2 regions of the Actinoplanes sp. CA-142083 genome follow, and region 2 is predicted to be linked to the other one. Evidence: riboswitches for the same ligand, from Rfam matches in the RefSeq annotation. Region 2 holds a riboswitch; the other holds the start of a gene.
What was found. A riboswitch is a leader RNA that binds a small molecule or an ion and turns the genes downstream of it on or off. The one in region 2 is predicted to bind ZMP and ZTP.
Positions count from the first base shown of each region.

Region 1 (3,402 bases), 2.2 Mb from region 2:
GCGGGGGTGAGCTCGGTCAGCAGGTGGCGGGCGTAGAGGTGGGCGGGGCCGAAGAGGCGGTCCGGCTCGGCGGCGCACTCGGCGGCCTGCTGGGCGGTCTCCTCGGTGAGCTGCCGCGCCCGTGCTGGTTGGAGGCCCAGGCGCAGCAACTCGTCCTCGAAGCGGCCGGTCCAGCCGCGTCGGGCGCCGTCCGGGGCGGCCCAGCCGTCCGGGGCGGCCCAGTCGTCCGGGGCGGCCCAGTCGTCCGGGGCGGCCCAGTCGTCCGGGGCGGCCCAGCCGTCCGGGGCGCCGCTCATCGCGGGGCTCCGGCGGCCACCAGCACGTCTATGCCGTCGCGGAAGCGCTGCCACTCGGCTACCTGGGCGTCGAGCGCGGTCCGGCCGGCGTGGGTGACTGCGTAGTACTTGCGGCGCGGGCCCGACTCCGACGGCTGCCAGCTGGGCTCGGCCAGGCCCTGCTGCTCGAGGCGCAGCAGGGCCGGGTAGAGCGTGCCGCCGGGCACGTCGGCGACGCCGGCCGCGGCCAGGCGCTGGGCCAGGCCGTAGCCGTAGTCGGGGCGTTCCCGCAGCATCGCGAGCAGGCACAGGTCGAGGAAGCCATGCAGCCATGGCCGTGGTGCGTTCACCATGGCTAGGTAGGCTACCTGCTAACTAGAGAGCCTGACTAGTTGGCCCGCTCGGCCGCCTGGATCGCGTTGCGGAAGAGCATGGCGACCGTGGTCGGCCCGACCCCTCCGACTCGGGGAGTGATCGCGCCGGCGACGGCCTCGCAGGACTCGTCCACGTCGGGGAGCAGGCGACGGCCCTCGTAGCGGACGCCGGCGCCGATGACCACCGCGCCCGGCCGTACGTGCTCGGGCTGGATGATGCCGGGGACGCCGGCCGCGGCGACCAGGATCTCGGCCCGCTGCGTGTAGCGCGGCCAGTCCTTCACCCCGGTGTGCACGACCGTCACCGCGGCGTTGGCGGTCGGGCGCTTCTGGGCCAGCAGCATGGCCAGCGGGCGGCCCAGCGTGGCACCGCGACCGAGGATGACCACCTCGCGCCCGGCCACCGGGATCTCGTAGTGGGCCAGCAGCGCCTCGATGCCGGCCGGCGTGCAGGGGAGCGGCCCGGGCATGCCCAGCGCCAGGCGGCCCATGTTGAGCGGGTGCATGCCGTCGACGTCCTTGTCGGGGTCGAGGGTCTGCAGGGCCGCGTCGTAGTCCAGGTGGCCGGGGATCGGGTACTGGATGAGCACGCCGTGGACGTCCTTGTCGGCGTTGAACTCCTCGATCACCTGGAGCAGGTCGGCCTGGGTGGTGCCGGCCGGCAGGTGGCGGTGCGGCGAGGCGAAGCCCAGCTCGGCGGCCTGGCGCTGTTTGATGCGGATGTAGCCGGCGCTGGCGTCGTCGTCGCCGACCAGGATCGTGGCGAGGCTCGGGACGATGCCGCGCTCGCGCAGCTTGGCCGCGCGGGCGGTCACGTCGGCCAGGACGGCCTCGGCGACGGGCTTGCCGGGGAGAAGACGTGCGGAAGACATGGCGGCTCCTCGAGGGCACGGGAACCCAGGCGGTCGATTCCCGTGGCCGGCTCCCCGATGGTCACCCATCCCCGTGCCGCCAGTCGCGCAGAGGTCTCCCAGGATGCCATATCGCCACGCTTGTGAGAGAAGTCACCGATCTCGGTGATGTGCAGGTTGTGTGTAGGACCAGGCTCTGTACGTTCGCGCGGCGTGCACCCCTGCCCCGCGCCGATAGACTTCGCATCCATGAGCGAAGCCCACCCCGCCTCGACCGGCCTGCTGGCGTCCATCACCTGTCCGGGTGACCTCAAGCGCCTCACCCCCGAGCAGCTGACCCTGCTGGCCGCCGAGATCCGCGACTTCCTGGTGGCCAAGGTGTCCCGCACCGGTGGCCACCTGGGGCCCAACCTGGGCGTCGTGGAGACCACCCTGGCCCTGCACCGGGTCTTCGAGTCCCCGCGGGACAGCCTGCTCTTCGACACCGGCCACCAGGCGTACGTGCACAAGATCGTCACCGGCCGGCAGGACGGCTTCGACCTGCTCCGCCAGCGCGGCGGCCTCTCGGGCTACCCGAGCCGCGCCGAGAGCGAGCACGACTACATCGAGAACTCGCACGCTTCCACCGCCCTGTCCTACGCCGACGGCATGTCGAAGGCGTACACGCTGCGCGGCGAGGAGCGGCACGTGGTGGCCGTGGTCGGCGACGGCGCGCTCACCGGCGGCATGTGCTGGGAGGCGCTCAACAACATCGCCGCCGCGAAAAACAGGCTGGTCATCGTCGTCAACGACAACGGCCGCTCGTACGCGCCGACCATCGGCGGCCTCGCCGACCACCTCTCCACGCTGCGCCTCAACCCGGGCTACGAGCGGGTGCTCGACCTGGTGAAGGACGCGCTCGGCTCGACCCCGGTGGTGGGCAAGCCGGTCTACGAGGTGCTGCACGCGGTCAAGAAGGGCATCAAGGACGCGGTCAGCCCGCAGCCGATGTTCGAGGACCTCGGCATCAAGTACATCGGGCCGGTCGACGGTCACGACGTCGTCGCCATGGAGTCGGCGCTGCGCCGGGCCAAGGGCTTCAACGCGCCGGTCATCGTGCACGCGGTGACGCGCAAGGGCTACGGCTACCGTCCCGCCGAGCTCGACGAGGCCGATCGCCTGCACGGCCCGAGCAGCGCGTTCGACGTCGAGACCGGCAAGCTGCTGGCCAAGCCGTCGGTGAAGTGGACGCACGTCTTCGCCGAGGAGCTCGTGCACATCGCCGACGAGCGCCCCGACATCGTCGGCATCACGGCGGCGATGGCCGAGCCGACCGGGATAGCCGCGCTTGCCCGCAAACACCCCGACCGGGTGTACGACGTGGGCATCGCCGAGCAGCACGCGGCGACCAGCGCGGCCGGCCTGGCCATGGGTGGCCTGCACCCGGTGGTCGCGGTCTACGCGACGTTCCTCAACCGGGCGTTCGATCAAGTGCTGCTCGACGTCGCGATGCACCGCCTGCCGGTGACCTTCGTGCTCGACCGGGCCGGCATCACCGGGCCGGACGGCCCGAGCCACTACGGCATCTGGGACATGAGCGTGTTCGGCGTGGTGCCCGGCCTGCGCATCGCGGCGCCGCGCGACGCGGCGACCCTGCGTGAGGAGCTGCGGGAGGCCGTCGCGGTCGATGACGGGCCCACGATCGTACGGTTCCCGACCGGCTCGGTGGCGCCGGCGACCCCGGCCGTGCGTCGTTTCGGCCAGGTCGACGTGCTGCGTGAGGACGACCGCAAGGACGTGCTGCTGGTGACGGTCGGCTCGTTCGCCGGGCTGGGCCTCGAGGTCGCCGACCGGCTGGCCGAGCAGGGCTACGGCGTGACCGTGGTCGACCCGCGCTGGGTGCGCCCGGTGCCGATCGAGCTG
Region 1 covers NZ_CP192076.1:9,076,082-9,079,483, reverse strand. Annotated here, with positions in the region: gene ACQPZX_RS41725 (ATP-binding cassette domain-containing protein) at 1-296, opposite strand, end outside; gene ACQPZX_RS41720 (PadR family transcriptional regulator) at 293-628, opposite strand; gene ACQPZX_RS41715 (bifunctional 5,10-methylenetetrahydrofolate dehydrogenase/5,10-methenyltetrahydrofolate cyclohydrolase) at 664-1,521, opposite strand; ZMP/ZTP riboswitch at 1,538-1,618, opposite strand; gene dxs (1-deoxy-D-xylulose-5-phosphate synthase) at 1,750-3,402, shown strand, end outside.
Region 1: another riboswitch for ZMP and ZTP. It lies ahead of ACQPZX_RS41715 (bifunctional 5,10-methylenetetrahydrofolate dehydrogenase/5,10-methenyltetrahydrofolate cyclohydrolase); the one in region 2 lies ahead of ACQPZX_RS02620 (glycine hydroxymethyltransferase).

Region 2 (3,402 bases):
CGGCATCCGCATCGCACTTCGAGAGCCCGCCGGTGGTGCAGACCGGCTGGACCGACTCGGCGACGCCGGCAACCCCGCACCTGCCGGACGGCACGACCGACTATCCGCTCGGCACCTGGTCCGACGAGGCCGGTGGCACGCACACCTCCCGGCTGTACGTCACCTACGACCTGTCCGCCTACGAGGGCAAGAAGATGTACGGCGGCACGATGTGGGTCGAGGAGGAGAGCGCCGCCGACTGCACGAAGCGGTCCGTCGAGGTCTGGCGGACGAAGGCCGTCTCCACCCCGCCGAAGTGGCGGAACCCGCCCGCCGAGCTCACCAAGCTCGACGAGATCCAGACGCCGGAGCGCTGCCCGAGCGCGCTGTTCACCTTCGACGTGAGCGCGGCCGTCAACGACGCGGTGCAGCACAAGCAGCGGCTGGTCACCTTCGAGCTGCGGGTGGGTGCCGAGCACGAGGCCGATCCCGCGTACGGCCGGCGGCTCTCCGAGTCGTACGGGCTGCGGTTCACCGTCAACTACAACTCGCTGCCCACCGTCGACAGCGCCCACCTGTACACCAGCGGCTTCGCGTGCACTCAGCTCAAGCCGTACCCGAAGTACACGGGCGCCCGGCTGGAGGCCCTCGGCCACGACGGTGACGAGAACGACGGGGTCAAGACCGAGTTCGCGATCTGGCCGGTGGGCTCGCCGGACGCGAGCACCGTCTACACCGACGAGCGCTCGCTGCAGGGCCGCGTCGCCGGGGTCACTGTGCCGAGCAGCACGCTGGTGCAGGGCAAGTCGTACGCCTGGCAGGCCCGGGTGACCGACGGCATGGACACTTCCGCCTGGTCGAAGAAGTGCTACTTCACGTACGACGGCGTCCGCCCCTCCGCTCCCGTCGTGACCTCCGCGAACTTCTCGCCCGGCACGTGGGGCCCGCGCGGCGAGTACCCGGTCTTCACCTTCGACGGGCACGGCGACAAGGACATCGCCGGGTTCCAGTGGGGCTGGGGCGACCTGGGCGTGTTCGGCGTCTGCGACTACGGCGGCGAGTACGGCCAGCTGGTCTGCACCGAGCCGTTCAGCAAGCCGCGCACCGTGCGGGCCGGCACGCCGGGCGGAAAGGTGACCCTGACCATCAACCCGGACGCCTCCGGTCCCCAGCGGCTCTCGGTCCGGTCGATCGACACCGCCGGCAACGTGTCGGACATCGTCCGGTACGAGCTCCTCGTGCCGGGCTCCGAGCCGGCGGTCACCGTCGAGGGTCCCGAGCCGCAGTGGAACCAGGACGTGCTGATCAAGGTGACGCCGTCCGCGGGCATCACCGGCGTGACCGAGTACGAGTTCACCCGCGAGAGCACCGGCGAGGTCGAGACCCGGCAGGCCGACGAGAACGGCGTGGCGTACTTCAGCTTCCGCGCCAACGAGATCGAGGGGCCGACCATCCTCGTGCGCAGCCACAGTGACAACGGCTTCGTGTCGGCGCCGGCGCGCTGGTGGTTCCCGTTCGACCCGGGCCCCGGCGTGAGCGCCGACGTCTACGACCACCGCAGTCAGGTGCCGACCGGCGGCGTCGGGGTCGAGGGCACGTTCACCTTCAGCCCGCCGCCAGGCTGGACCGACGTCGCGGCCTACCGGTACGACTTCGGTGCCGAACAGACCGAGGTGCCGGCCGGCCCCGACGGGCTGGCCACCATCACCTGGACGCCGACGGTCAGCGGCTTCACCCAGCTCACCGTGTACGCCGTCAGGGCCGACGGCACGGTGAGCGACTATCCGAACTGGTACTGGTTCGAGGTGGCCGGCTAGCCCCTCGTCACGGCTGGAGCCCGGTGGTCACGATCTCGATCATCGGGCCCGGCCGGCCGGTTATCGGACGCCTCGGCGGAGCTGACGGGGGTATGCTTCCCGCGGGCCGTAACTGGCGCTTGAAGATGGGGAACCATCGGGGAGCGGCCCCATCGCGATGATGACTTGCCGTGCGCCTGGGCCTCTTCCACCGTGATAGGGAGGTCCCATGCCTGAGCTCAACGCCGAATCCAGCGCCTTCCGCTCCGCGCTCGAGGTCGTCCGCTCCGTCGAGCCGCGCATCGCCGACGCGATCGCCAAGGAGCTGCACGACCAGCGCGAGTCCCTCAAGCTGATCGCCAGCGAAAATTACGCCTCCCCGGCGGTGCTGCTGGCGATGGGCAACTGGCTCTCCGACAAGTACGCGGAGGGCACCATCGGCCGCCGCTTCTACGCCGGCTGCCAGAACGTCGACACCGTCGAGGCGATCGCCGTCGAGCACGCGAAGGCCCTGTTCGACGCGCCGTACGCCTATGTGCAGCCGCACTCCGGCATCGACGCGAACCTGGTCGCCTACTGGGCGATCCTCGCCGACCGGGTCGAGGTCCCCTATCTCAAGAAGTTCGAGAAGCGCCAGGTCAACGACCTCACCGACGCCGAGTGGGCGGAGCTGCGGCAGGCATTCGGCAACCAGCGCATGCTCGGCATGTCGCTGGACGCCGGCGGCCACCTCACGCACGGCTTCCGGCCCAACATCTCCGGCAAGATGTTCGACCAGCGCAGCTACGGCGTCGACCCGGCCACCGGCCAGATCGACTACGCGGCGCTGCGCGAGACCGCCCGCGAGTTCAAGCCGCTGATCATCGTGGGCGGCTACTCGGCGTACCCCCGCAAGGTGAACTTCGCGACCATGCGCGAGATCGCCGACGAGGTCGGCGCCACCTTCATGGTCGACATGGCGCACTTCGCCGGCCTGGTCGCGGGCAAGGTCTTCACCGGCGACTACAACCCGGTCGAGCACGCCCACATCGTCACCACCACCACCCACAAGAGCCTGCGCGGCCCTCGCGGCGGCGCCGTTCTGGCCCAGCCTTCGCTGGCGGACCAGGTCGACCGCGGCTGCCCGATGGTCCTCGGCGGCCCGCTCAGCCACGTCATGGCGGCCAAGGCGATCGCCTTCGCCGAGGCGCGCGACCCGTCGTTCCAGAACTACGCCCAGCAGATCGTCACCAACAGCCAGGCGCTCGCCGAGGGCCTGCTGAAGCGCGGCGTCCAGCTCGTCAGCGGCGGCACCGACAACCACCTGGTCCTGCTCGACGTGCACCCGTTCGGCCTCACCGGCCGCCAGGCCGAGCAGGCCCTGCTGTCCAGCGGCGTCGTCACCAACCGCAACGCCATCCCGCAGGACCCGAACGGCGCCTGGTACACCTCCGGCATCCGCATCGGCACGCCCGCCCTGACCTCGCGCGGCCTCGGCACCGCCGAGATGGACCAGATCGCCGACCTGATCCACACGGTGCTGACCAACACCACCCCGGCCGAGGGCTCCAAGGCGAAGTACACCCTCGACCCGGCCCTCGCCGACCGCATCAGCAAGCAGGCAACCGAGCTGCTCGCGCCGTTCCCC
Region 2 covers NZ_CP192076.1:552,802-556,203, forward strand. Annotated here, with positions in the region: gene ACQPZX_RS02615 (hypothetical protein) at 1-1,796, shown strand, start outside; ZMP/ZTP riboswitch at 1,895-1,985, shown strand; gene ACQPZX_RS02620 (glycine hydroxymethyltransferase) at 2,005-3,402, shown strand, end outside.